Regions from separate parts of the Pectobacterium odoriferum genome, predicted to be linked through region 2. Evidence: predicted binding sites of a transcription regulator. Region 2 holds the regulator's gene; each other region holds the start of a gene.
What was found. The regulator PhoB, encoded in region 2, activates phosphate uptake and scavenging genes when phosphate is short. The targets are predictions, from matches to a motif close to CTGTCATAAAACTGNCNNAT.
Positions count from the first base shown of each region.

Region 1: the regulator PhoB is predicted to act here: its motif matches at 1,945-1,964, upstream of glpT (glycerol-3-phosphate transporter).
Region 3: the regulator PhoB is predicted to act here: its motif matches at 4,084-4,103, upstream of pstS (phosphate ABC transporter substrate-binding protein PstS).

Region 1 is NZ_CP034938.1:4,545,364-4,555,347, forward strand. Features, by position in the region: gene glpB (glycerol-3-phosphate dehydrogenase subunit GlpB) at 1-91, opposite strand, end outside; gene glpA (anaerobic glycerol-3-phosphate dehydrogenase subunit A) at 81-1,748, opposite strand; gene glpT (glycerol-3-phosphate transporter) at 2,063-3,412, shown strand; gene glpQ (glycerophosphodiester phosphodiesterase) at 3,488-4,555, shown strand; gene yigL (sugar/pyridoxal phosphate phosphatase YigL) at 4,734-5,534, opposite strand; gene pldB (lysophospholipase L2) at 5,638-6,675, opposite strand; gene rhtB (homoserine/homoserine lactone efflux protein) at 6,804-7,424, shown strand; gene rhtC (threonine export protein RhtC) at 7,481-8,104, opposite strand; gene recQ (ATP-dependent DNA helicase RecQ) at 8,148-9,977, opposite strand.
Region 2 is NZ_CP034938.1:1,323,865-1,333,848, reverse strand. Features, by position in the region: gene brnQ (branched-chain amino acid transport system II carrier protein) at 1-1,259, opposite strand, end outside; gene EO763_RS05850 (cobalamin-independent methionine synthase II family protein) at 1,864-2,970, opposite strand; gene EO763_RS05845 (PstS family phosphate ABC transporter substrate-binding protein) at 3,213-4,151, opposite strand; gene phoR (phosphate regulon sensor histidine kinase PhoR) at 4,167-5,489, opposite strand; gene phoB (phosphate response regulator transcription factor PhoB) at 5,517-6,206, opposite strand; gene sbcD (exonuclease subunit SbcD) at 6,501-7,727, shown strand; gene EO763_RS05825 (AAA family ATPase) at 7,724-9,984, shown strand, end outside.
Region 3 is NZ_CP034938.1:4,964,354-4,974,337, reverse strand. Features, by position in the region: gene phoU (phosphate signaling complex protein PhoU) at 1-37, opposite strand, end outside; gene pstB (phosphate ABC transporter ATP-binding protein PstB) at 51-824, opposite strand; gene pstA (phosphate ABC transporter permease PstA) at 911-1,798, opposite strand; gene pstC (phosphate ABC transporter permease PstC) at 1,798-2,757, opposite strand; gene pstS (phosphate ABC transporter substrate-binding protein PstS) at 2,921-3,961, opposite strand; gene EO763_RS22480 (DUF4026 domain-containing protein) at 4,174-5,601, opposite strand; gene glmS (glutamine--fructose-6-phosphate transaminase (isomerizing)) at 5,766-7,598, opposite strand; gene glmU (bifunctional UDP-N-acetylglucosamine diphosphorylase/glucosamine-1-phosphate N-acetyltransferase GlmU) at 7,800-9,170, opposite strand; gene pelX (pectate disaccharide-lyase PelX) at 9,496-9,984, shown strand, end outside.

The DNA of each region.
Region 1 (9,984 bases), 1.8 Mb from region 2:
CAATCGCACAGCGTTTTCCCTGCTCCGCTAAGCGAATGCCGCAGGTCAATCCCGCCAGTCCGCCACCGATAATCACAACGTCATAGCGCATGACGATCCTCCTGACTGTCGCTGGCCGTCAGGCCGCACAATCCCTGATAAATCCAACTCGTAAACTCGCTTTCGCGCAGCGCATTGCCCCACGCAATCGGGCGAATGCCTTTCCAGCGTTCGTTCAAAAACTGGCTGAGCTGCGTGAGCGACTGCTCCGGCGTCGCAGTGCCCAGACGGCACAGCAGACCCGCCGCACGGCAGGCGCACAGCTCACCCTGACAGGTGCCCATCCCCACGCGGGTGCGCCGACGTAAATCAATCAGGTTATTTACCTGCAATGACTCCACGGCGTAGCGCACTTCCCCCGCCGTCACGGCCTCACATTCGCACACCAGACTGCGATCCAGACGCTCACCGGACAGCATTCGCCCGGCACGTTCACCGTGACGATAAATCGCCGAACCGCGCAGCGGCGCAGATAACGGTTTTGCCACAGGATAAGCAGACAGGGCGTGAGGGGCAGATTTCACTTCCTCCAGCGATTCAGAACCGGGCAGCGGCGTCTGTGCCGTCGAGCAGGTCACGTCATGACCCAGCTTTTTGCAGATGGCGTCAGTCACCCATTCCGCCATCAGGCGGTAGGTCATCAGCTTGCCGCCGGTGATGGTAATAAATCCTTCCAGCCCGTCGCGGATGGCATGGTCGAGCAGCACAATGCCGCGGCTCACGCTACGTCCGCTGGGGTCGCTATCGCTGGCAACCAACGGCCGGACGCCCGCATAGGCGCGTAGAATGCGCGTACTCGCCAATGTCGGCGCCAGCATCGAACCTTCCCGCATCAGCGTTTCCACCTCAGCAGGCGTCACGAGCATGTTGTCGATTTGATCGTAATCGATGTGGGTTGAGGTGGTGCCAATCAGCGAAATGGTATCGCCCGGCACCAAAATGTCGGCATCCGCCGGCTTACGACAGCGGTTGATCACCATGTTGTTGATGCGGTGTCCTAGAATCAACAACGCGCCTTTTGCCGGAAACATACGCACGCGCAGATCGGCATATTCCGCAATGTGTTGCCCCCAAATACCGCCCGCATTGACCACCACCTGTGCATAGATTTCTGTTTCTACACCTTTTTTATGGTCGAAAACGCGCACGCCGGTAATACGGTCGCCCTGACGAATCAGCCCGATAACCTCATGATAAGTCAGCACTTCCGCGCCGTGCTCGCAGGCATCAATCATGTTGGCCGCCGTCAGGCGAAAGGGATCGACGGAGCCATCCGGCACACGCACCGCGCCAATCAGGGTCGGGTTTGCCGCCGGTTCCAGCCGTAGCGCTTCCTGCGGATCCAACGCCTGAGCGTGAATCCCAGCCTGCTGGCAGGCGGTAATAAACTGCGCCTGCCAGCCGAGATCGTCTTCTGGCAAGGTGATAAACAGACCGTCGGTAGGCTCAATACAGTGGCGAGCAATCCGCCGGAGAATCTGGTTTTCTTCAATACATTCGCGGGCAGACTCGCCATCGGTTACCGCATAACGGGCGCCGCTGTGTAATAAACCGTGATTACGCCCGGTCGCCCCGGTCGCAATGTCATAACGTTCAAGCAGCAGGCAGCGCAGTCCGCGCAGGGCACAGTCTCGTACTGTACCCGCTCCCGTCACACCACCGCCGATGACAACCACGTCAGTTTCACGCCAGTTCACCATGTTTTTCATTCTGCTCTCACTTCAGGCGGAGGGTATACATGTTGCTATTGGGACACAGAAAGAAGGGTTAATGTTTGATAAAGAGCAAAATCGAACACTAAACGAAAATAAAACGGGATTTAAAAACAATAAGTGTGATTTATGTCACCAAAACCACACTGTGGAATTTTCCTATTCTGTTAACATGAGCGCAAAAATCGTCACAGTTTCATAAAATTGTAACATTAGCGCCATGAATCACACTCATTTGCACGCTACCCCCTTACAATAACGTTCGTAATAGAACAAAAAAGCTATCGTTTTTTTTCGCATTGGAGATATCTATGCTGAGTATTTTTAGGCCCGCAGCCCACCAGCCGCGCGTGTCGCAAGAACACGTTGATCCGCTCTATCGCCGCCTGCGCTGGCAGATTTTCATGGGGATATTTTTTGGCTACGCCGCCTACTATCTGGTGCGTAAAAACTTCGCACTCGCCATGCCTTATCTGATTGACCAGGGCTTCTCACGCGGCGATCTTGGTTTTGCGCTGTCGGGTATCTCTATTGCCTACGGATTCTCCAAATTTATCATGGGGTCCATATCCGACCGTTCTAACCCACGCGTGTTCCTGCCTGCGGGTCTGATTCTGTCAGGTGCGGTCATGCTGTTCATGGGTTTCGTGCCGTGGGCAACGTCCAGCATTGCGATTATGTTCGTCCTGCTGTTCCTGTGCGGATGGTTCCAGGGTATGGGTTGGCCGCCGTGCGGACGTACGATGGTTCACTGGTGGTCGCAGAAAGAACGTGGTGGCATCGTGTCCGTATGGAACTGTGCTCACAACGTCGGCGGTGGTATTCCTCCTCTGCTGTTCCTGCTGGGTATGGCCTGGTTCAACGACTGGAAAGCAGCACTCTATATGCCGGCCTTCGCCGCCATTCTGATTGCCATGATCGCTTTTGCACTGATGCGTGACACGCCGCAATCCTGTGGTCTGCCACCGATTGAAGAGTACAAAAACGATTATCCGGTTGATTACAATGAAAAAGCGGAAGAAGAACTGACGGCTAAGCAGATCTTCATGCAGTACGTTTTCCCCAACAAACTGCTGTGGTACATCGCGATCGCCAACGTCTTCGTTTACCTGCTGCGTTACGGTATCCTCGACTGGTCACCGACCTACCTGAAGGAAGTTAAACACTTCGCACTGGATAAGTCTTCCTGGGCCTATTTCTTCTACGAATATGCAGGTATTCCGGGCACGCTGCTGTGCGGCTGGATGTCCGACAAGGTCTTCAAAGGTAACCGTGGTGCAACAGGCGTGTTCTTCATGACGCTGGTGACAATAGCAACTATCGTTTACTGGATGAACCCAGCCGGTAACCCGGGTGTGGACATGGCCTGTATGATCGTCATCGGCTTCCTGATTTACGGCCCGGTCATGCTGATTGGTCTGCATGCACTGGAACTGGCACCGAAAAAAGCAGCGGGTACAGCCGCGGGCTTCACCGGCCTGTTCGGCTACCTCGGTGGCTCCGTTGCCGCCAGCGCCATCGTCGGCTACACCGTTGACTTCTTCGGTTGGGACGGCGGTTTCATAGTCATGATCGGCGGCAGCATTCTGGCTGTACTTCTGCTGGTTGTTGTTATGCTGAATGAGAAAAAGCATAAAGCAGAGTTAGCCAATCGCGCCTAACCCGCTCTTGTCAGCATCCCTCTGGCGGCGTCCTGATGACGCCGCCTTTCTCTCAACAGAAAGAGGTTTGATCGCATGAACGTTACCGTAACATCCCTACTCTCCGCCCTCGCGCTCTCCGTTTCCTTTAGTGCTTCCGCTTCATCAACCGACAAAATCGTTATTGCCCACCGCGGTGCCAGCGGCTATCTGCCCGAGCATACGCTTCCGGCGAAAGCGATGGCTTACGCTCAGGGTGCCGATTATCTGGAGCAAGATCTGGTGCTCACCAAAGATAACGCGCTCATTGTCCTGCACGACCACTATCTGGATCGCGTGACCGACGTGGCCGAACGCTTTCCGCAGCGCGCCCGCAAAGATGGACGCTTTTACGCCATCGATTTCACGCTGAAAGAAATCAAGTCACTGAAATTTACCGAAGGGTTCGACATCAAAGACGGCAAGCAGGTACAGAGCTACCCAAACCGTTTTCCGATGTGGAAATCCGACTTCCGTATTCATACCTTTCAGGAAGAAATTGAATTTATTCAGGGGCTGAACCACTCAACCGGCAAGAACATCGGCCTCTACCCCGAAATCAAAGCGCCGTGGTTTCACCATCAGGAAGGGAAAGACATCGCGCGCGAAACGCTGGCCGTGTTGAAGCAGTATGGCTATACGAAAAAAAGCGATAAGGTCTTCCTGCAATCGTTTGATGTTGCCGAGCTAAAGCGCATCAAAACCGAATTGCAGCCGCAGATGAAGATGGATCTGAACCTGATTCAACTGATTGCCTATACCGACTGGCATGAAACCTACGAGAAGCAGGCCGATGGAACGTGGGTGAATTACCACTACGACTGGATGCAAAAGCCCGGCGCTATGCAGCAAATTGCGACCTATGCCGACGGTATCGGCCCGGACTATCACATGCTCGTCCAGAAAGGTTCGACACCTGACCACATCACCTTTACCGACATGGTGAAAGAAGCCCACCGGCATAAACTTCAGGTACACCCGTTTACGGCAAGAGCCGACAGGCTACCGGCGTACGCCAACGATATCGGGCGGCTCTACGACATCCTCTACTATCAGGCGGATGTTGACGGCCTGTTCACCGACTTTCCCGACAAAGCGGTCGATTTCCTGAAAAAACCGCGCTGAAGCGCTAATACTGGTCGCTTAAGCATGGATTTAGAGGGAAACACGATGATGAGGCTCCCGCAGGGATGCCTCGCACCGTGGTCGCCCTCGGTATCTCGATCCTTAAACAATCGCTGAGGCTCAGCTTTCCCATCGGGCACGGTGTGCCCGATGATGCGTTGGCTCGATAACACATCGATTATTTCAGAAACAGTTCACGCAGGTAATTCGGCACGGCGCTGTCCGCATTAGAGCCAATCACTTCGCGATCTGGCAGCATATCTTTCAGGCGCTGATGTGCGTTCTGCATCACGCAGCCTTTTCCGGCCATCGACAGCATTTCGTAGTCGTTCATACCATCACCAAACGCCACGCACTCTTTGAGCGAGAAGCCGATAATCTTCGCCACCTGCTCCAACGCATGGCCTTTAGACACGCCGCCCGCCATCACTTCCAGACAGGTCAGCGTCGAAAAGCTTACGTTGACGCGGTCACCCCAGCGCGCGTTGATCGCTTCTTCCAGCGGCAACAGCTGTTCATGGGAATCGCAGGTAAAGAACACTTTGCTGACGCCATCGGTTTCGAGCAGGGCAGGCTCGAACAGCTTGTATTTAAAGATCGACTCTTTGAAGAAACGTTCTTCTTCCGCACGCGGACGGTTCATAAACCACTCATCATCGCGGTAAACGTGCGTCAGCATATCGGGGTTATTGTGTACGACGCTGTAAAGGTCGCGGGCAATGTCCTGATCCAGATTGTGGCTGAAAATCAGCTCGCCCTGCGAGTTGTGCACACGCGCACCATTCGAGGTAATCATAAACGCGCTGATGCCGAGGTTATCGCGGATCTGCGCGACATCCATGTGATGCCGTCCGGTAGCGAACACAAAGTGAATCCCTTTTTCCGTCAGCAGCCTGAGGGTTTCTTTAGCATAGGGGGACAGCGAGTGGTCAGGTGACAGCAGTGTGCCATCTAAATCGGAAGCAACGACATGGTACATAGCGATGAGATCTCACTTCTGGTGTGTTGCGGCGGCACCCGCCGCAAAAAAATTAACGAAGTTGCTGGCAGCGTCCGTTGAACGGCCTGCCAGCAGGCTAAAATTAATGATAACGCGCAAAGTGCGCCAGAATCAGCGCAAATGCCTGAGCGCGGAGGTTATCCGTTTCAAAGAGAATTTCATGCCGCGCACCGTGGATAACCTGCAAAACACCGTTTGAATTGGCGTTACCGCTTTGTGCCAGTGCCTGACAAAACGCATTCTGGCTGCGGTTATCCACCACGCGCTCTTCTCCCGCCTGTAACAGCAGAAGCGGCGTGGTGACGGCGCTGGCCTGAGCCAGTAGCTGTTTCCCCGCCAGTATCGCCTCTCGCACCCAATGATAGGTGGGGCCGCCGATGCGTAAATCCGGTGAATCCGCATAAAAGCGAATACCGCGCTGGTAGCGTTCACGGCTGTGCGTCAGCACATTCATCCGGTAAGGCAAAGGACGCCATTGCCCAGTGCCGATAGCGTAGTAATCACGTATTGCTGGGCGACGCTCCGCCCAATCGACGATCCAGCCAGCAACACAGTGAGGAAGCGGCAAACGAATACCAAACATCGGCGCGCACAGCGCCACGGCATCAAACGTTTCAGGTTGGCGGATCAAAAGCTGCGCCAGAATCGCCCCACCCATTGAATGCGCCAAGGCAAACCGGCGGGTATAGTGTTTCGAGCCAATATGCTGCTGACACAGCATTTCGGCATCATCGACATAGTCACTAAAGCGCAGCACGTGTCCACGGTGGCCGTCTTGCAATACTCGCCCCGACCGCCCTTGCCCACGGTGATCCATGATGAGCACATCATAGCCGCTATGAAAGAGATCGTAAGCCACTTCGCTATATTTGACATAGCTTTCGATACGGCCTGAAAAGACAACGACAATTTTGTCGTGCTGCGGCGCAGTAAAGCGAACGAACCGGATCGGCACATCGTCTACGCCAGAGAATTCGCCCTCTTCGCGCTGACGCCAGAAATCCAGTAATTCTCCGGTCGCAAAAGCGGCAAACTGCGCTTCTCGCGTTAACAGGTTCGAGGTTAACCATTCGGGCGTTAACCGTTCCGACGTAAACAACGTATTGTGGCGTTGAATCATCACACCCTCCGGTGACGCGGGAAAAAAAGCTAGCGGAAGAAAATGACAAGCAGTGGAGCACAAGCGTATTGTGACATAAAAAACAGACAGACTCTCGTAATACAGAACGTGATTCAGGGGCATGCTTCATGACATTGGACTGGTGGTTAACCTACTTACTCACAACGCTTATTCTCAGCCTGTCGCCCGGCTCTGGTGCCATCAACACCATGAGCACCGGAATTAGCCACGGCTATCGCGGTGCGGCGGCCTCGATCTGTGGTTTACAGGTCGGGCTAGCGATTCATATCGTGTTGGTCGGCATTGGGCTAGGCGCGTTGCTTAACCAATCTGTACTGGCTTTCGATGTACTGAAATGGCTGGGCGCGGCGTATCTGATTTGGCTGGGAATTCAGCAGTGGCGCGCCGCAGGCGCACTTGACCTTCAGGCGATCGCCAGCGCTATGCCGCGTCGCAGGCTCTTTAAACGTGCGGTGCTGGTGAATCTGACCAACCCGAAAAGCATCGTGTTTCTGGCGGCGCTGTTCCCGCAATTCATTATCCCCCACCAGCCGCAGGCCGCACAGTATCTGGTATTGGGCGTCACCACCGTTGTGGTCGATATCATCGTGATGATTGGCTACGCCACGCTAGCCACGCGTATCGCCGGGTGGCTGAAAGGCCCACGACAGATGAAGACACTCAACCGGATATTCGGATCGCTGTTCGTGCTGGTCGGCGCGTTACTCGCCACGGCGAGAAAGGCCTGATGAAGGCAGTGCGCCGTATCGGCTAGCGGCGCACGCCTATCGTTCAGAGGGAAAGGTTAGCGAGAGAAAATCAGGTGCAGGCCGAACCCAGTAAACAACACGCCCGCCACGCCATCCACCCATTTAGCCAGACGCTGATAGCCACGACGCATTGCCGGTAGGGCAAAAACCATCGCGACTAGGCTGAACCAGATCAGCGTTTCAACCGAGATCAGCGCGAACAAGCCCCAACGCGCGCCGCTGCCGATGCTGTCGCCAACAAACAGCGAGAACACGCTGCCGAAATAGATCAGCGCCTTCGGATTAGCCAGATTCGTCAATAATCCACGCATGAAGGTTTTACCGCGCTGAGGCAGCACCACCGCCGTTTCCTGCGTGGTTTCTAACTGTGCTTTATTTCGTGCGGAGCGCAGCATCTGCCAGCCCATCCAGCACAGGTACAGCCCGCCGCCGACGGTAACTGCCGTATGCAGCCAAGCCATTTTTTGCAACAGCAGATGCAGCCCCAGCAACGCGATAGCCGCCCAAACCATAACGCCCAGCGAAATACCTAACACGCCCATCATCGCTTCACGGCGGGAACGGCTGGCCGCCGTTTGTGAAACGAAAAAGAAATCCGGCCCTGGACTCATCAGCGCAATGAAATGCACCAGCGCCACCGTCATAAATAGCATCAGCATGTTGGTTTTCCTGTTTTTTAAATGCAGTCAGACAAGACGAGCATCACTCGTCATCATTATTATCGACATGATCGCGAATCATGTTCATGAAAGGCGCACCGAAACGTTCGAGTTTACGGTGTCCAACCCCGTTGATATTCAGCAGTTCACCTGCGGTGATCGGCATCATTTCGGCCATCTCCAGCAGCGTGGCATCGCTGAACACCACGTAAGGCGGGATATTGTCTTCATCCGCGATGGATTTACGCAGTTTGCGCAATTTGGCAAACAGCTTGCGGTCGTAATTTCCACCGTACGATTTTTGATTGGCGCGGGGTTTCAGGTTAATTACACGCGGCACGGCCAGCTGTAGCGGCATTTCTCCCCGCAGTACCGGACGCGCAGATTCGGTAAGCTGTACCGCAGAATGCATTGTGATGTTCTGGTTCAGCAAGCCCAGATGAATCAATTGGCGCAGCACGCTAACCCAATGTTCCTGCGATTTCTCTTTACCAATACCGTAAACCGGCAGTTTGTCATGGCCGAAGTCGCGGATACGCTGGTTATTCGCCCCGCGCAGCACCTCAACGATATACCCTAAACCAAAGCGCTGCCCAACGCGGTATACGCAGGAGAGCGCTTTTTGCGCGTCTACCAGCCCGTCATAGCGCTTCGGCGGATCGAGACAAATATCGCAGTTGCCGCAGGCCTCTTGGCGTCCTTCACCGAAATAGTTCAGCAGCACCAGACGGCGGCAGGTTTGCGCTTCGGCAAATGCACCCATCGCATTGAGCTTATGACGCTCGATATCCAACTGCGACCCAGCCGGTTTTTCTTCCAGACAGCGACGTAGCCACGCCATATCCGCCGGATCGTAGAACAGCGCAGCTTCGGCGGCGAGGCCGTCACGTCCAGCTCGCCCCGTTTCCTGATAGTAGGATTCGATGTTGCGCGGAATATCAAAATGCACCACGAACCGAACGTTAGGCTTGTTGATACCCATACCAAACGCCACAGTCGCCACGACTACTTGGAGATCGTCACGCAGGAACGCTTCCTGCACCTGTGCACGTCGTTCGTTATCCAATCCAGCGTGGTAAGCGCCTGCACTCAACCCACGCGCCTGCAAACGCGCGCTAATGTCCTCCACGCGGGAACGGCTATTGCAGTAGATGATGCCACTTTTTCCACGCTGCGCCTGCACGAACATCCAGAGCTGGTCGAGCGGCTTGAACTTTTCCACCAGCGTGTAGCGAATATTCGGGCGGTCAAAGCTGCTGATCTGAATCAGCGGCGACTGGAGATCCAACAGGCGAACGATATCGTTACGCGTGGCCTCGTCGGCGGTAGCGGTCAACGCAATAAAAGGAAGATGAGGGAAGCGCTGTTTAATCTGCCCCAGCGTCCGGTATTCGGGGCGGAAATCGTGTCCCCATTGAGAAATGCAGTGCGCTTCATCCACCGCGATCAGGGAAATCTGCCAATGGGCAAGATGATCGAGGAAGCTGTCCGTCGTCAGACGTTCCGGCGCAATATAAAGCAGCTTGATATGACCGGTACGACAACCTGCCATCACCTCAAGCTGCTGCTCGCGCGTCTGCGTCGAATTCAGGCAAGCGGCAGAGACGCCGTAGGCCTGAAGCTGATCAACCTGATCTTTCATCAGTGAAATCAACGGGGACACCACCAGCGTCAGCCCGTCCATCACCAGCGCGGGGATTTGATAGCACAGCGATTTACCGCCGCCAGTCGGCATGATAACCAGACAATCCTGCCCACTGAGCGTCGCGCTGATAATCTCCTGCTGACCCGGTCGGAATTGCTGGTAGCCGAACGTGTCCCGCAGAACCTGAACTGCCAGCGCTTCCTTATTCAATACTTCCGCCGTAGACACGCCTTCC
Region 2 (9,984 bases):
AAAATCAGCAGTGACGGTGGCAGCCAGGCCAATCCTTGCTCGCTCAGCGGCAAGTTGAGGCTCCACTCTGGCAACAGCGATTTGAAGGCCGACGATTTTATACCATCAATCATGCCAAATAACAGACTGACTAACATAACGGGAGCCACAATACGTGAAGCGCTATTCCACCAACGCAGTGTAAAGCTCAATAAAACCAGAATGATACACGGTGGATAAATCGCCGTCAGTACGGGAATGGAAAGTTGAATCAGATGGCTCAGGCCCAGATTAGACACCACCATCGAGAACGTTCCCAGCACAAACACCAGCGTGCGGTAAGACAACGGCAGGTATTGCGCAAAGAATTCAGCACAGGCACAGGTTAGCCCCACCGCCGTCACCAGACACGCGATGAAGATTAACAACGCTAGGAAGCTGCTTCCCATGTTGCCGAACGTGTGTTTCACATAGGCATGGAGAATCTCTGCCCCATTCTGCGCCTGCGGTACCAGTTCTCCACTGACAGAACCGAGCTGGAACAGGCTCAGATAGACCAGCGTAAGGCCGATACCCGCAATTAACCCAGCCCATACGGTATAACGCGTCAGCAGCACGGAGCTAGTCACCCCACGCGAGCGCGCCGCATTAACGATCACGATACCAAAGACCATTGCGCCCAATGTATCCATCGTCAGATAGCCGTTGACGAAACCATTAGAGAACGGCAGTTGCTCATACGTTTCTGTCGCTGGGATAGGTGAACCAGCAGGCCACAGCACCGCAGCAATACCCAGTACCGCCAGAGCAATAATCTTTAACGGTGCCAGCACGTGGCCGACCGTATCCAGCAGTTTGCCCGGATACAGGGAAATCGCGATCACAATGGCAAAATAAATCAGGCTATAAATCAGCAACGGAGAGGCTTCGTTGCCAACCAAAGGCGCCAGGCCGACCTCAAACGACACCGTTGCCGTGCGCGGCGTTGCGAACAGTGGTCCAACAGCCAGATAGCACACGGTCGCCAGAACCACCCCGGCCTTTTTACCAATCGGCGAGCTCAGCGCGTCAACGCCACCGCCAACCCGGGCAAGGGCGATCACAGTCAACACCGGTAGACCCACCGCCGTCAGTAGAAAACCAATCGCTGCGGTCCAAACGTGCTCTCCCGCCAGCAATCCCACCATAGGCGGGAAAATAATATTTCCTGCCCCAACGAATAAAGCAAAGGTCATAAAACCTAATGCCACAATATCTTTGGAAGTTAAACGATGACTCATAGTTATGTCGTGTTGCCTGTATCAAATCGATAAAAAGAAAACGGTGTCGTTTATCGCCGCCAGAAGTCGTTCACAAAGGGCTAGCTCGAAGCATGGCGTCAACACTCTGGAGACACGAAAGATGGCGGTCATATACTCTAAATAATTCGAGTTTCAGGAAGGCGGCAAGAGAAGGAATCCCGATGAGCTTACTTGAGTAAGTGATTCGGGTGACTAAACGCAGCCAACGCACATGCAACTTGAAATATGACGAGTATAGAGGAGTTATTTTTTGCACAGCCATATTGGGTGCTAAGTAAAACGTTTATAGCGTAAAAAGACAAGCAGAGATCCAAAAACCAGAGCATCAAGCCTAACTATGCCAAAAAATAAGAATATAAATTGGTTTATCCTGATTTGCATAACACATGATTTGCGCATTTATCGATATTTCATTGCAATAAAACTGACAAAAATCGGTATAAAATGCGTTACTTGATCATAAAAAAAACATATTTCACAAAATCGTCGCGAACGGAAAGCTGGATAACGGCCACAAAAAAGGCCGGATCGTATGATCCAGCCTCTGTATACCTGTTGCAGAGATAGCGCTATCTCATCGGTATCACCACACGCGATTGGCGATATCCACGACAAGTTTCAGCTTATTCCACTGCTGCTCTTCCGTCAGGCTGTTGCCCTCTTCCGTTGAAGCAAAGCCACACTGCGGGCTCAGGCAAATTTGGTTGAGATTGACATATTTTGCCGCTTCCGCGATGCGCGCCTGCACAACTTCAGCCTCTTCCAGTTCACCGTTCTTCGTAGTGATCAGCCCCAGCACTACCTGCTGATGGCCTGGCTTCACAAAACGCAGCGGCTCAAACCCACCCGCTCTCTCGGTATCATATTCCAGAAAGAACGCATCAACCTTCACTTCACCGAACAGAATTTCTGCCACAGGCTCGTACCCGCCTTCAGAAATCCAGGTCGAACGGAAATTACCGCGACAAACATGTAAACCGATAACCAAATCCGCAGGCTTATCGGCCAGCGCTTTGTTCAGCACGTCAGCATAGGTCCGCGCCAACTGTGCAGGATCTTCACCACGTTCACGAATCTGGCGTTTTTGATCGTCAGAGCACAGGTAGGCCCACACGGTGTCATCCAGTTGCAGAAAGCGGCAGCCTGCATCATAAAATGCGTGGATCGCATCGCGCCAGGTTTGCGCGAGATCATCGAAGTAGTCAGCCAAATCGGGGTAAACCGTCGCATCAATCGCTTTTCGTCCACCACGGAAATGCATCACGCTAGGACTTGGAATCGTCATTTTAGCGACCGCATCGCCAGAAATGCTGTTCAGGTAGCGGAAATGATCGAGCATCGGGTGCTGAGGATTAAAGCCGACTTTATCCACGACACGAATCGCATGGGATTTGGTCTGAATACCGTTGAATTGAATACCGTGATCGGCTTCGTAGCGCTCCACACCGTGCAAATCGGCAAAGAAATCGAAGTGCCACCAGGCACGGCGCAGCTCACCATCCGTCACAACCTGCAAGCCCGCTTCACGCTGCTTTTCTACTACACGCAGAATCTCACGATCTTCAATGTTACGCAGCGCAGCATCATCAATCTCGCCGGCCTGATGCTGAAGACGTGCTGCCTTAATCGCTGCCGGACGCAAGAAACTGCCGACGGTATCGGCACGGAAAGGGGATAAGATGTTCGCCATATGTCGCTCCTGACATGTTGCCAGTACTATTCTTCAGGAAAGAAGCGTACTGACAGATAGTTTCAATATGAAATATTTGCCCAGAGGGATAATTACATTTAATTTTATTTAGCCATCTGGACGTCTAAATTTAAAACTATCCTGTCACGTGGCGAATCACAGGGCAATGGAAGAATTTTCACGTTACATGAAGAAAGTTCATCTAGCGTGAAAACATCGCAAATTCGTCGAGGAAAGAGGAATTATTCCGGCAGGCCAATCAGCTGGCGCGCCTGACGACGCGTTTCTTCCGGCAATGGCAAATAGCCATCCTGATTCACCAGCGCTTGCCCCGTTTCAGACAGCACACGCGCTAAAAATGCCGCCGTCAACGCTTCCAGTGGTTGGCTGGGCGCTTTGTTCACGTAGATATAGAGGTAACGGGTGTAGGGATACAAACCGCTGCGGATATTCTCAGTCGAGGGGGAAATGTAGTCGGTGCCTTGTGCAGCTAACGGCAGCATTTTCACGCCGCTGGTACGAAAGCCCACGCTGGCATAGCCGATGGCATCGGTCGACGCAGCAACGGCCTGCACAACGGACGCCGACCCCGGCAATTCATTAACTTGAGGAAGGAAATCGCCACGGCATAGCGCCTTTTGTTTAAAGAACCCATAGGTTCCCGACGCAGAGTTTCGCCCATAGCGCAGTAACGTGCGTTTTTCCCAACTGCCATGCAGGCCGAGATCGCCCCACTGTTTTATCGGCTGGTGGTTACCGCAGCGCTGCGTAATCGAAAAGATGGCGTCCAGTTGCGACAAGTTCAGCCCAGGTAGCGGGTTATCCTGATTGACCAACACAACCAGCGCATCCATTGCCACCGGCACCGCCAGCGGCGGATAGCCATAGTGCAGGACGAATGCCTCAATTTCGCTGGCCTTCATCGCTCTGCTCATCGGCCCAAGCTGCGCGGCTCCCGATGCCAGAGACGTCGGCGCAGAGGACGAACCTGCGGCCTGAATCTGTAAATTCACGTTTGGGTAATGCTGGCTGAAATCCGCCGCCCAAAAGGCCATCAGGTTAGCCAGCGTATCCGACCCCGCGCTGGAGAGGTTACCAGCCAACATCTGGCGAGGCTGTGCGGAGCAAAACGCGCTGAGCAGCAGTAAAAAAGCGCCCGCAATACGAGTAGCGGATGTCATGGATAGCGTTTTCCGTCAGGCTGAAGGTTTCACTGTATTTTCAGCCAGAGAGGCAGGGACAATCAACCGATTCGGCAGCGTAAAGACGAAACGTGAGCCCATCCCATCCTCACTCATGATCTCCAGACGGGAATCATGATGGCTGAGTGCATGCTTAACAATCGCCAGCCCCAGCCCGCTGCCGCCCGTTTGTCGTGAACGCGCCTTATCCACCCGATAAAAACGTTCCGTCAGGCGCGGCAAATGCTCGGCCGCAATTCCCGGCCCGTTATCGCTGACCTGAAATTGTGCGCCCTGTGGAATCTTCTGCCAGCAGACTTCGATACGCGTTCCCGCTGGCGTATGGTTGACCGCGTTATACACCAGATTGGATACCGCACTGCGCAGCTGTTCTTCATTACCAAACACGCGGAGGCTTTCGTTCACACGAAAAACGATCTCATGACGCCCCTGACTCAGCGTCTGCGCTTCACGCTGCAATACGCGCAGCATCAATGGAATATCGACTTTTTCATTCAGATCAATTGCCGTTGCCGCCTCAATACGGGACAAGGTCAGCAGCTGTTTGACCAGCCCGTCCATGCGTCGGGTCTGCTCCTGCATGGTGTTCAGCGCCTTCCCTCGCAGAGCCGCATCCAGCGTTTCTTCCTGCATCATTTCCAGATAGCCCTGCAACACCGTCAGCGGCGTACGCAGTTCATGGCTCACGTTAGCAAAAAAGTTACGCCTGGCGCCTTCAAGCTGGTGCATTTGCGTAATATCACGCACCACCATCAGTAGCTGCCCTTCGGAATACGGCATCACGCGGAATTCAACATGGTGAGAATTATTCAACTGTAGCGTGAGAGGACGGCTAAAATCCTGTCCTTTCATGTAATTCGTGAATTCGGGATAGCGCAATAAGTTGAGGATATTCTGACCGTTATCCTCCGGCCAGCGGAAACTCAGCAGGTGCTGCGCCAGATGATTACACCAGAAGATCGTTCCTTCTTCGGTAATGATCACCACGGCATCGGGCAAGGACTCGGCACCGCTGCGAAACCGTTTGATCAGGAGCGCCAGCTCACGACGTCGGCGTCGGTTACGCAACTGCATCTGATAGAGCCCGTAGAACAGCGGTTCCCAGCTCCAGCGGCCGGGCGGTGGCGTCATGCTGCGGTCGACCCACAGCCAATAAGAGAGTTTTAGCTGGTTATAAAAATTCCAGCACAGTAGGCCTAATACCGCGACCAGCAGAAACCAGGGCAGATAGCCAAAAATCAGCCCCAGCAGTAAGGCAGGCAAACAAAAAAAAGCCAGCTCCAATGCCAGCCTTTTCCATGATAAACGTTCTAGCACGTTAATATTTCTCCGGTTACGATCACCTCAGTAACGCGTTGAAAAACGGTAGCCCGTTCCCCGAACGGTTTGCACCATTTTGTCATGTCCGCTGGTTTCCAGCGCTTTACGCAGGCGACGAATATGGACGTCGACAGTACGATCTTCAACATAAACGTTAGTGCCCCAAACGTGATTCAGCAACTGTTCCCGGCTATAAACACGTTCAGGATGCGTCATAAAGAAATGCAGCAGTTTAAATTCTGTCGGTCCCATGTCCAACGCGTGCTCTTCGGTCGTCACGCGATGAGAGGAAGGATCGAGGCTCAGGCCACGCATTTCAATCACTTCTTCCACCGCCATCGGTGAAATTCGGCGCATCACGGCTTTGATACGCGCCACCAATTCTTTGGGTGAGAACGGTTTGGTAATGTAATCATCCGCCCCCACTTCAAGCCCGCGCACCCGGTCTTCTTCTTCGCCACGCGCGGTCAACATCATCACCGGAATATCACGCGTCAGCGCCTCACGCTTCATATGCTTGATGAATTGCAGGCCCGATCCTCCTGGCAGCATCCAGTCCAATAACACCAGTTCTGGGAACGGCTCCGACAGTTGCGTTACCGCACTATCATAGTCTTCAGCTTCAACGGGTTGATAGCCATTTTGTTCCAGTACAAAGCAGACCATTTCACGAATTGGTGCTTCATCTTCCACGACTAATATGCGTTTTGCCATTGTTAATCCTGTCGTTAATCATCGTCGCTGTTAGCAGGCGAAAGGCATTATGCGTCAGTTTTATGACAGATTTATGAAAAACACACGGCCCTCTCTGCACGATTGTTACAGCGCGTACATCCTATTTTTCGAGCCGCTTTCCAAACGTCTGATTCCACCGCGACAGCCGCCCCCCTGCTATATATAATCATGGCATTACGATGACAAAGCACTCTGGCGACGACACACCCTTTCACATAATAAATAATGATAACGTCATCCACCGCCACGCGGCATGAATATCGAGAGAACACGATGCGCATTATCCACACCGCCGATTGGCATTTAGGACAATATTTTTATACCAAAAGCCGCGCTGTTGAGCATCAGGCTTTTCTAAACTGGCTTATCGTTCAGGTGGAACAACATCAGGTCGATGCCATTATCGTTGCTGGCGATATTTTTGATAACGGCTCGCCCCCCAGCTATGCGCGGGAAATGTATTATAGCTTCGTGGTCGCGCTACAGCGCACAGGCTGCCAGCTCATCGTTCTCGGCGGCAACCACGATTCTGTCGCGATGCTAAACGAATCCCGCGAGCTGCTGGCCTGCCTGAACACACGGGTAATTGCCTGCGCCAGCGACGATCCTGCCCAACAGGTGATCCTGCTGGAAAACCGTCAGCGGCAGCCCGGCGCCCTGCTCTGCGCGATTCCGTTTTTACGTCCGCGCGATGTGTTAACCAGCAAAGCTGGGCAATCCGGGGATGAGAAACAGCTGGCGCTACAGGAAGCGATTACCGCGCACTACCAGCAGTGTTACCAACTGGCTTGCCAAAAGCGCGACAAACTAGGCCTGCCGCTGCCGATTATTGCAACCGGACACCTGACGACAATTGGCTCGACCGCCTCAGAATCCGTGCGCGATATCTATATTGGTACGCTCGATGCTTTCCCGGCTCAGGCTTTTCCTCCTGCGGATTATATCGCGCTAGGCCATATTCACCGCCCGCAGCGCGTGACGCAAAGCGAGCACATTCGCTACAGCGGTTCCCCCATCCCGTTGAGTTTTGATGAACTCAACAGCGAGAAGTCCATCTGTCTGGTGAGTTTTGCACCAGACACGCCAGCACAAGTAAAAACACTGCCTATTCCCGTCACTCAACCGATGCAACTGATTAAAGGCAGCCTGAGCGATATTGAACAACAGCTGGCAGCGTTTCAGCACTATCAGGGCGATAAACCCGTGTGGCTGGATATTGAACTCAACACGCAGGATTATCTGAGCGACATGCAAAAACGCATTCAGGCGATGACCGAGCACCTGCCCGTTGAAGTACTGCTGCTGCGCCGCACGCGCGAACAGCGCCTGCAAGCGATTACCCAGCAGGACAAGGAAACGCTAAACGAATTAAGCGTGCATGACGTTTTTGAACGTCGTCTGGCAACGGAGACAGACATGGAAGACGGTCGCCAACAGCGTGTTCGCACGCTGTTTAATCAGGTTATTGATGAACTGGAAAATAGCGAGCCTGCCCAATGAAAATCCTCAGTCTGCGTTTAAAGAATCTCAACGCGCTGAAAGGCGAATGGAAAATCGACTTCACGCAGGAGCCGTTTTCCAGCAATGGCTTATTTGCCATTACCGGCCCGACCGGTGCGGGAAAAACCACGCTGCTGGATGCTATCTGTCTGGCGCTGTATCACGAAACGCCACGGCTTGGCCTGCTTTCCGCCAGCCAGAATGACCTGATGACGCGTAATACCGCAGAGTGCCTTGCCGAGGTCGAGTTTGAAGTTAAAGGCGTCGGATATCGCGCCTTCTGGAGCCAACGCCGGGCAAGAAACGCCCCAGACGGCAACTTACAGTCGCCCAAGGCCGAACTCGCGCTCATTGAAGACGGCAAAATTCTGTGTGAAAAACTCAATGATAAGAAAGAGATGATCACACAGCTCACGGGGCTGGATTTCGGCCGTTTTACGCGATCCATGATGCTGTCGCAGGGACAATTTGCCGCCTTCCTCAACGCAAAAGCAGACGACAGAGCGGAACTGCTGGAAGAACTAACTGGCACGGATATTTACGGCCTGATTTCCGAACGCGTCTATGACAAACACAAACAGGCAAGCGTCGTACTGAACACGCTACAGGCGCGCGCATCAGGCATTCAACTGTTAACTGATGAACAGCGCCAGCAGGTGGAAGAACAGCTTGCCGAACTGATCCAGCAGGAGCAACGGGGCAACGTCGAACGTGAGCAAGTGCTGACTACGCAGCGCTGGTTTGAGCAACTGACGCAGCAGCGCACGCAGCTAACCAACACGCAGGCGCAACATGAAAGTGCCGAATCCGCTATTCAGCAGGCTAAACCGCAGCTCGACAGGTTAACTCACAGCGAACCGGCAGAAAAACTGAGGCCGCTACATCAGGAACGCGAGCGCTATCGCCAGGAATCTCTTGTTCTGGCACAGCATATTGAACAACTGACCGGGAAACAGGCCGCCGAGCAGGTGACGTTAACCGCGTTACGCCAGCAGGAAGAAAAAGCAGAGCGGGATGTTAGTGAGCACAAACGGGTACGGCAGCAACAAGAGCAGGTGATCAACGAACAGGTTGTGCCACTTGACCATCGCATTACCACGCTGGTGCAGCAAAAAGTACAGCAACAGGACGAGCTGGCAAAAACGCAGGCTCATCTGCACGCGAATGAAAGTAAACAAACACAGACAGCGGCGGAACAGCAGCAGGCTAAACAACAGCTTGAACAGATCCAGTCTTACCGCCAACAATACGCACATCATCAGCAGTGGGGAGAACAACTTCCTCTGTGGCGCACCCAGTTTCGGCAGTTGCGCCAGCTTCAGGACGAGCAGCAGAAGCTGAAACAAAAACAGGCGCAGCATAGCGAACAGTCAGCAACGTTACAGCAAGAGGCAGTGACGCTGGCGGCACAGCGGCGTGAACAACAAGCGGCCGTTGATGCAACCCGTCAGCAGTTCCTACAACACGATGAGACACGGCAACATCAGGAGGCGCACCAGCCGCTTTCCGCCCTGCAACAGCAGTTTAATCAACGCATTGACCAGCGCACTGAACGCCAACAGCTCGCGACAATCAGCGACCAGTTCCAGCGTCTGCATATTCGCAAGCAGCAGTACCTCGCCAAACAGGGTGAGGTACAAGAGCATATCAGCCAGTCAGAAATTTTAAAGAAACAGCAGCAGTCTGAGCATGAGCAACGCAGCCAACATCTGGTCGATCTGGAGACGGTGTATCGACAGGAAGAACGGATCGTTAAGCTGGAAGCCGAACGGCAACGGCTACAGGCCGGAGACGCGTGTCCGCTATGTGGTTCAACCGAACATCCAGCCATCGAAAGTTATCAGGCACTACAGCCGTCTGAAACCCAACAGCGCCTGACGACGCTACAGCAGGAAGTGAATCGGTTAACAACGGCGCTGGCAAATACGACAGCACAATTGGCCGCACGAGAGCAACAGCGGGAACAGTTGCAACAGGACATCGCTCAGCTCGATAGCGAGCATCACGCCCTGCTGCAACAGTGGCAAGATGTCAGTAAGCACTTACAAGTTAACTACTCGCTTGAACAGCCAGACGAGGTCGCAGCTTGGCTTGCGCAAAATGAAGCAGAAGAACAGGACATTCGACAGCAGATTACTGCACGCGAACAATTGCAAAAACAGTGGCAGGAAAGTAAGGATTTACTGACTGCCGCAGAGGGATTGCAGCGGGAACTCGACCAGAGAATCGCACTCAACACCCAGCAACAAACTTCGCT
Region 3 (9,984 bases), 1.4 Mb from region 2:
GACCGGAAATGTGTTTGTTCAGATTCAGATTATCCATGATGCTTTCCTAATCAACCGTAACGGCCGGTGATGTAATCTTCAGTCTGTTTCTGCCGTGGAGCAGTAAACAGGGTATCAGTATCGCTGAACTCAATCAGTTCACCCAAATACATGAACGCCGTATGATCTGAGCAACGCGCCGCCTGCTGCATGTTGTGCGTCACGATAACCACGGTGTAATCTTTTTTCAGCTCGGAGATCAGCTCTTCAATGCGACCAGTAGAAATCGGGTCAAGCGCAGAACAAGGTTCATCCAGCAGCAAGACATCTGGACGAATCGCGATACCACGCGCAATACATAAACGCTGCTGTTGACCACCGGACAGGCTATAGCCACTCTGGTGCAGCTTATCTTTCGTCTCTTGCCACAGCGCGGCTTTGGTCAGCGCCCACTGAACGCGTTCATCCATATCGGCACGAGACAGCTTTTCAAACAGACGCACACCAAACGCGATGTTGTCGTAAATCGACATCGGGAACGGCGTCGGCTTCTGGAACACCATGCCGACCTTGGCGCGCAGCAGCGCGATATCTTGCTTATCCGTCAGGATGTTATTGCCATCCAGCAGGATGTCGCCTTCGGCGCGCTGCTCAGGGTAGAGCTGATACATTTTATTCAGCGTACGCAGCAGCGTGGATTTACCACAGCCGGACGGGCCGATAAACGCGGTAACCTGATTCGCGGCAATATCCAGCGTAATGTTTTTCAACGCATGGAATTTTCCGTAATAGAAATTCAGATCGCGTACCTGGATTTTGTTGGATGTCTCAGTAGCCATACTCATCAAGACTTCTCTCTTTTTCCTGGCGCTGCCTGGCAGCGCCTTGAATTTATTTAATGTTTCTCAGAAAACGACGCTTTCTTAGCGAATTAGTGCTTCTTGGCAGAGAAAATAACGCGCGCCAGAATATTCAGCAGCAGCACACACATCGTAATCAGCAGTACGCCCGCCCAAGCCAGCTGTTGCCACTCCACAAACGGGCTCATGGCAAACTTAAATATGGTGACCGGCAGGTTAGCAATCGGATGCATCATATCCGTGCTCCAGAACTGATTCGACAGCGACGTAAACAGCAGCGGCGCCGTTTCCCCGGCGATACGCGCAATGGCCAGTAATACCCCGGTGATGATGCCCGATACCGATGCCTTCAGCGTAATCGCAGAAATCATTTTCCATTTCGGCGTCCCCAGCGCATAAGCCGCTTCACGCAGGCTATCTGGCACCAGTTTAAGCATGTTCTCAGTGGTACGAATCACAATCGGCACCTGCAACAGCGCCAGCGCAATCACGCCCGCCCAGCCGGAGAAGTGCTGCATCTTTGCCACCACCAGCGTGTAGACAAACAGACCCACCACAATCGACGGTGCTGACAGCAGAATGTCGTTGATGAAACGAATCACTTCGGCGATCCAGGATTTACGACCGTATTCCGCCAGATAGATGCCTGCCATAATACCCAGCGGCGTCCCCAGCAGCGTCGCCCACAGGATCAGCAATCCGCTCCCGACGATGGCATTCGCCAACCCGCCACCCGCCGTATTAGGCGGCGGCGTCATTTCGGTAAACAACGCCAGAGACATGCCATCCACGCCTCGGGTCACGGTCGAAAACAGAATCCAGACCAGCCAGAACAGGCCAAACACCATCGTGGACATGGATAAGAACAGCGCAATGCGGTTTTTCTGGCGACGCCAGGCCTGCATTTTACGCCGCGAACGCTCCAGAGCAGCGTCTTGCTCTATGCCTAATGCAGCCATTAGCGCGCCCCCTCATTTTTAGCCAGACGCATCACCATCAGCTTTGAACATGCCAGAACAATAAAGGTAATCACAAACAGAATCAGCCCCAGCTCCATCAGTGCCGCCGTGTGCAGGCCGGATTCCGCTTCGGCGAATTCGTTCGCCAGCGCAGAGGTAATACTGTTGCCTGGCATATACAGCGACGCGCTGTCGAGTTGGTAGGTGTTACCGATGATAAAGGTGACCGCCATGGTTTCCCCCAACGCGCGCCCCAATCCCAACATCACCCCGCCGATCACACCGTTTTTGGTGTAAGGCAGCACAATGCGCCAGATGACTTCCCACGTCGTACAGCCAATACCGTAGGCAGACTCTTTCATCATCACCGGCGTTTGCTCAAACACATCACGCATCACCGCCGCAATGTACGGGATAATCATGATGGCCAGAATGACGCCAGCCGCCAGAATACCGATCCCGAATGCCGGCCCGGAGAACAGCGAGCCAACAATAGGAATACCGGACAGGACGTTGCCTACCGGTTGTTGGAAGTATTTGGCAAACAGCGGAGCGAAAATGAACAGCCCCCACATGCCGTAAACAATACTCGGTATGGCTGCCAGCAATTCAATCGCCACGCCAAGCGGACGCTTCAACCAAGCTGGTGCCAGTTCTGTCAGAAACAACGCAATCCCGAAGCTAATCGGAATCGCAATAATCAGTGCAATCAGCGAGGTAACGATGGTGCCGTAAATCGGAACCAGTGCACCAAACTGCTCTGCGGGCGCATCCCACTCTTTCGTCCACAAGAAGGAAAAACCGAACTTCTCGATGCTAGGCCAAGACGCCACAATCAGGGAAACAATGATGCCTCCCAAGAGCAGTAACGTGACCAGCGCCGCCAGTTTTACCAGCGTGCTGAAGAGGATATCGCCATATTTTCCCGGGGCTTTGATAGTTGGCTTGTACTCCGCCATACGTCTCTCTTCTCGTTTTAACTACATTTGATAAGCTATTGAAGGCAGAGAGGTTACTATCACCTCTCCGCCCCGATACGACTTGTTATTCCACTACATCTTTCCCAGAACCTGACAGCCTCATCACGCTCTGGTTATCAACACGATGGTGTCGATACAATAATTAGTACAGAGCTTTACCGCTGCTGTCTTTTACCTGAGTTTTCCAGGCAGCACGGATTTGCTCAACCACTTCTTTTGGCAGTGTGGCGTAATCCAGCGCTTCAGCTTGCTCACCGCCTTTCTTGAACGCCCAGTCGAAGAATTTCAACACTTCAGCGCCCTGCTCAGGTTTTTCCTGTTTGGTCTGAACCAGGATGAACGTGGTTGAGGTGATCGGCCATGCATCAGCGCCTTTCTGGTTCGTCAGATCCTGAGCGAAAGACTTGCTCCAGTCGATCTCTTTAGCCGCGTTGCTGAAGCTTGCGCCAGTCGGGCTAACCGCTTTGCCATCGGCAGAAATCAGTTTGGTGTAAGCCAGGTTGTTTTGCTTGGCATACGCGTATTCTACGTAACCGATAGAACCGGGCAGACGCTGTACGAACGCCGCGATACCATCGTTACCTTTACCGCCCAGACCGGTTGGCCAGTTCACAGTAGAACCTGCACCAATCTTCTCTTTCCACTCTGGGTTCACTTTTGCAAGGTAGCTGGTGAACACGAAAGAGGTACCAGAACCGTCAGCACGACGAACCACTGCGATATCCTGATCCGGCAGCTTGGCATTCGGGTTCAGTTTGGTGATGGCTGGGTCGTTCCATTTTTTGATTTTGCCCAGGTAGATATCACCCAGTGTTTTACCATCCAGCGTTAAATCGCCAGATTTGATACCAGGAACGTTTACAGCCAGTACCACGCCACCGATAACGGTTGGGAACTGGAATAAACCATCCTGTGCTAATTTGTCGTCAGCCAGAGGCGCGTCAGAAGCACCGAAATCGACCGTTTTAGCGATAATCTGTTTTACACCGCCAGAAGAACCGATGCCTTGATAGTTAACCTTATTACCGGTTTCTTTTTGATAGGAGTCAGCCCATTTGGCATAAACAGGCGCAGGGAATGTCGCACCGGCACCGGTGAGGTTAGCAGCAGCTAAAGCAGAAAATGCCGTCAGAGAAAAGGTTGCCGCAACAACACTGGCAAGAGTGGTACGCATCAGTTTCATAATCCCTCCTGTGGGATACTCAAACGTGTCGACGTAACGTCGTTATCAATCAGAGTTATCAAATCAGAGTGTAGTTCGCAGGAGGAAAAATAGGACAATTTGGTGACAGTAAAATGTACGAAATATGACAGTTTTATGACAAAAGAGCAGTGAGCGGGAAAGTTCGGGCACCACCAGCCAGAACACGCGTTCTGACTGGTAGAGGAGATTGGTCAGTGAGTCTGGCTATGGCTAAGCAGTTTATAAATCGTATCAGGCTTATAGCTATCGCCCTGATAATAAATCGCCCAGTCGGTTACCCACGATATATCAATAGAATACACACCGCCTTCCTGCATGTCCTCAACGTAGAATGGATGATTGATTAATGTCCCCGTAACGACCGCATCGTCGATTTTTTCGGGCACAAACCACATGTGTTCACGCTCTTCTCCCGCTTCGCCATGAGGAATGCCAAACTTCACCATAAAGCGCCATTCACTTTCGACGGGCTTAGGTGATTTTTTGAGTAGCTTAGCTAAAAAACTGGGCTTAGCCGGTTCGTCACTCACATGATAATTTTTAAACATGTTGACGAAATAACGCCAGCGCAGCTGCGCTTTACGTGACATTTCTGCCGTTTCCGCGTTCGTGCGCCAGAACATGATGGCATTCTGCTCATCAAACCCTTTAAAGAACGTTTGCAGTACCGGATTCTCTTCGTTGGTACGAAACAGCATGCAGGAAGGCTCCTGATGCACGTCATCCCGATCGGCGTGATCGCCCAGAAACACGCCTTCCGGCGTCCCTTCCAGATCGTAGTGCATCTCTTCCAGAGGCCGCAGTTGATCAATCGGTGTGGATTGATTCACATGCCGTAACCCTTCTTCAAACGGCAACGCCACCAGATATTCATACCCGCTGTCCGTTTGCCCGCACAGAATCGGCTCATTAAAGGTAATTTGCTGATTTTGAATAGCATTATTAACAAAGCTTCGGAATAAATCTGGGATGCCATAATACGAACTCAGCGTCTCAGGAATAACTAATTCAGCCTCCGTCAGGCCGCATCGCGCCAGACCATGCGAGTGGAACCAGAATGTGGTTGGCGGATCGTTCTCGATGTCGTACACGGCATGAATGGTATACAGCGATTCAATTTCCGGCAGGACATCATCTTCCAGTTGAAAACTCAGCCATTCACGGGTAAACACGTTACCGGCCGCGGAAATATCGATACCCAAGAGAAAATCCGGCACCACGGCGCTTAATAAACGGAGCTGATGAACGTAATCTTCCAGTGGATTGGGGCCAAAAATACACTCAACCATCACTTCCTGCGTTGCCGCATTCGCCTGCGCCAGCAGCTCCGGCGAAATTTCATCGGTTGAATGTATCGGCGTAATGTTATTCTCGGGATCGCGCTCCGATACCTCAAGATAAAAGGTCAGCTCACGATCGTGATGACGACAGGTATAAAAGAATCCACCCTGTTCCTGCTCGGTATAGCTTATTTCGCCCTCGGTGAAAAATGCCTGCGCCTCTAACAAGCTCTCCAGCAGTGGATAGTTCATCTCTCGTGAGGAGAAAGCCACCATCGTTGAAGGCGCTTTTTCACCCTTCCCTTCAGCGATATCCAGATATTGTTGTTTGTTATTCATATTAAGAACTAATCAATATTCAATATGGGTAAACCAATATACCCAATAAATTTTGATAAGGAGAGTGCGGTGGACTTAAAATAAGGGGGATAAAAAATGAGATGTACTATAAAAATAAGCGGAGGTAAATAACACAATCGCTATTTACCTCCGTTTTTAAAAAATTACTCTACCGTAACGGATTTCGCCAGGTTACGTGGCTGATCGACATCGGTGCCTTTAATCAGCGCGACGTGATAAGACAGCAGCTGCAACGGCACCGTATAGAAGATTGGCGCAATCACTTCTTCGATATGCGGCAGTGGAATAATCTTCATATTTTCGCTGCTGGTGAAACCGGCATCTTCGTCAGCGAAGACATACAGCTCACCGCCGCGCGCCCGAACTTCTTCGATGTTGGATTTCAATTTTTCCAACAGTTCGTTGTTCGGTGCCACGACGACAACTGGCATATCCGCATCAATCAGCGCCAGTGGGCCATGTTTCAGCTCGCCTGCCGCATAGGCTTCCGCGTGGATGTAAGAAATCTCTTTCAGCTTCAGCGCCCCTTCCATTGCGATCGGGTACTGATCGCCACGGCCGAGGAACAGCGCATGGTGCTTGTCAGAGAAACCTTCCGCCAGAGATTCGATGAGCTTGTCCTGAGACAGCATTTGCTCAATACGCGCTGGCAGCGCCTGCAAACCGTGAACGATCTCATGCTCAATTTTCGCATCCATACCGCGCAGGCGGCCAACACGCGCCACCAGCATCAGCAGAACGGTAAGCTGGGTAGTGAAGGCTTTGGTCGAGGCCACGCCAATCTCTACGCCCGCTTTAGTCATCAGCGCCAGATCGGATTCGCGCACCAGCGAGGAACCCGCAACGTTACAGATAGCCAGCGAACCCAGGTAGCCCAGCTCTTTGGACAAACGCAGTGCCGCCAGCGTATCTGCCGTTTCACCGGACTGGGACAGGGTAATCATCAGGCTGTTCTTACGCACGGCAGGTTTGCGATAGCGGAATTCGGAAGCGATTTCTACATCGCACGGAATCCCCGCCAGCGCTTCAAACCAGTAACGGGAAACCATACCGGAGTTGTAGGACGTACCGCAGGCGATAATCTGAACGTGCTCAACCTTCGCCAGCAGCTCATCCGCTTTCGGGCCTAACTCAGAAAGATTGATCTCGCCGTGGCTGAAACGCCCTTCAAGGGTGTTCTTGATCGCCATCGGCTGTTCATAGATCTCTTTCTGCATGTAGTGACGATACGCGCCTTTGTCACCAGCATCGTAATTCACTTTTGATTCAATTTCTTCGCGTACGGCAAGCTGGCCGGATTTATCAAAAACGCGCACATCACGACGGGTGATTTCCGCAATGTCACCTTCTTCCAGGAACATAAAGCGGCGAGTCACAGGCAGTAATGCCAGCTGATCGGAGGCAATGAAGTTTTCACCCACACCACGGCCAATCACCAGCGGGCTACCAGAACGCGCGGCGACCAATACGCTTGGGTCGCGGTTATCCAACACCACCATGCCATACGCACCGCGCAGCTGTGGGATCACACGCTTAACCACGTCAACCAGCGTTCCGCCGGTCTGCTGCTGTTCAAAATGAACCAGATGAGCAACCACTTCGGTATCGGTTTCAGAAACGAAACGATAGCCGCGACCGATCAGCAGTTCGCGCAGCGGTTCATGGTTTTCGATAATGCCGTTATGGACGATAGTGATATGTTCAGAAACATGCGGGTGTGCGTTCTCTTCAGAAGGTTCACCGTGCGTTGCCCAGCGAGTATGGGCAATACCCGTACCGCCGTGCAGTTCATGCTCTTCGGCTGCCTGAGACAGCACCTGCACTTTCCCCAAACGGCGCAAACGAGCGACATGTCCTTCGCTGTCAACCACCGCCAGGCCCGCAGAGTCATAGCCGCGGTACTCAAGACGGCGTAAACCTTCCAACAAAATTTCAGCAACATCACGTTGCGCAACAGCGCCTACAATTCCACACATCGATGGTATTCCTATAAAAGTGACATATTGTGTCACCAGGGATGTCTTAGACCTGATTGTTCCGGTTTTTCCGGGTTCCCCGAGCCTTGTAGAGAGTTGGGGATTATTATGTTTTGTTCTGTGCTCGGAGACCGACCCACACAGGGGATAGGCCAAAGCACAGGGCAAAACCGCCTCCGCCGCGTGCGGAGGCATCAAATATTATTTCTTTTTCACTGGCCGTATCCAGCCGGAAATATGCCGTTGTTTCACGCGACCGACCACCAGCTCATTCTCTGCCACGTCGCGCGTAACCGTCGTTCCTGCACCGATCGTCGCGCCACTGGCAATGCTAACGGGCGCTACCAGTTGACTATCCGAACCAACAAATACATCGTCACCAATAACCGTTTTATGTTTATTCGCGCCGTCATAATTACAGGTGATCGTTCCTGCGCCAATATTAACACCGGAACCGATATCCGCATCACCCAAATAGCTGAGGTGACCCGCTTTTGATCCTTTACCCAGCCGCGCTTTTTTCAGTTCGACAAAGTTGCCGACATGCGCGCCCTCAGCCAGCTCCGATCCGGGACGCAAGCGGGCAAATGGGCCAACGGTACACTCCGCTTCTAACACGGCATCTTCCAACACGGAATAAGGGCTGATCTCTGTGTCATCGCCAAGGATGCAATTTTTGATTACGCAGCCAGCACCGATTTTCACCCGGCTGCCCAGCTTAACATTGCCTTCCACGATCACATTGATATCAATCACCACATCGCGACCATGAGTCAGTTCGCCACGCAGATCAAATCGTGCCGGATCAAGCAGCATGACACCAGCAAGCAGCAGCTTATCCGCCTGTTCACGCTGATAAACCCGCTCCAGCGCCGACAGTTGCAGGCGATTATTAACACCTTCAACTTCGCTCAGCCGCTCTGGATGGACCGCTTCAACACGCTGACCTTCTTCCGCTGCCATCGCAATAATATCGGTGATGTAAAACTCACCCTGTGCGTTGTTGTTATTCAACTGGCTTAACCAACGCTTCAGATCCTTGCCGTTCGCAATCAGAATGCCGGTATTGATCTCGTTAATCTGACGCTGTTCTTCGCTGGCATCTTTGTGCTCGACGATCCCAACTACGGCACCTTTTTCACGCACAATACGTCCATAACCCGTCGGATCGTCCAGCTTCACCGTCAACAGGCCGATACCCCCCTGCGGCTTAGCCTCACGTAAACGTCCCAGCGTTTGCGATGAAATCAGCGGCACATCGCCATACAACATCAAGATGTCTTCATCATCAGCAAAATGAGGCGCGGCTTGCTGCATCGCATGCCCGGTTCCCAGCTGTTCCGCCTGCAATACCCAGTTCAACGCCGGATCGGTCAATTCACGTTTTAGCAAATCACCGCCGTGGCCGTATACCAGATGAACGTGCTGTGCACCTGTCGTCATCGCAGCATCAATAACGTGCTGAACCATTGGCTTACCCGCCAGTTGATGCAACACTTTGGGAAGGTCGGAATACATACGGGTTCCTTTACCCGCAGCAAGGATCACCACACTCATCGCACTATTTGACATAAGTATCCTGACAGTACGGAACCACAGCTCCGCAAAAATAAAATGGCTAGCCTGTTACGGCATGAATAAACCAGAGTTTACCGAAACTCATGCATAACGCGGATACTTTTTGGTGAGTTTTTTCTGAAAATCTCGCTCAAAACGACGAATGTTCGTGAGGAGAAGAAACGGACACCGTTCTATCTACATCAACAAAAATGACATGGTGTTTCATAAAAAACAGACTTTATTTTTAAGTATTTCCATTTGTGACACACACAAAAGAAACAGCGTTTCATTTATAGCAATATATGCGGGAAAATAATTCAATAACGAAGGAGATACAATGAAACGTTGTTCTTCACAAAAATGTGATTCATTACGGAAACACCGTTCTTCACGCCTCGCAGCCGTCGCGTTGACGAATGCATTACTCTTTAGCTTTAGTACACACGCTGCGACAGAATCAACCCCTGTCTGGCACGGCATCGCCTTTGGTCAATCAACAGACGTAAACTTCTCATCCAATGTCCTGCCAGAAAAGATTGGCGTTAACGACGTCACGATTAATGGCAAGAAATTAGCGCCGGGGGATAACGCTGATTTGTCCGCACCTATCACGATCGAAAGTCGTGGCGGAAAGATTGCCAACACCCATGACGGACTGACGTTCTTCTATACGCAGTTACCTGCGAATGTGAATTTTACGCTTCAGTCTGATATTACCGTGGAACAGTTTGGGCCAGAAAACGGCGCCAAGCCGGCGGCTCAGGAAGGGGCGGGGATTCTGGTGCGCGATATTATCGGCGTGCCACGTCAAGAACCGCTGAAAGAA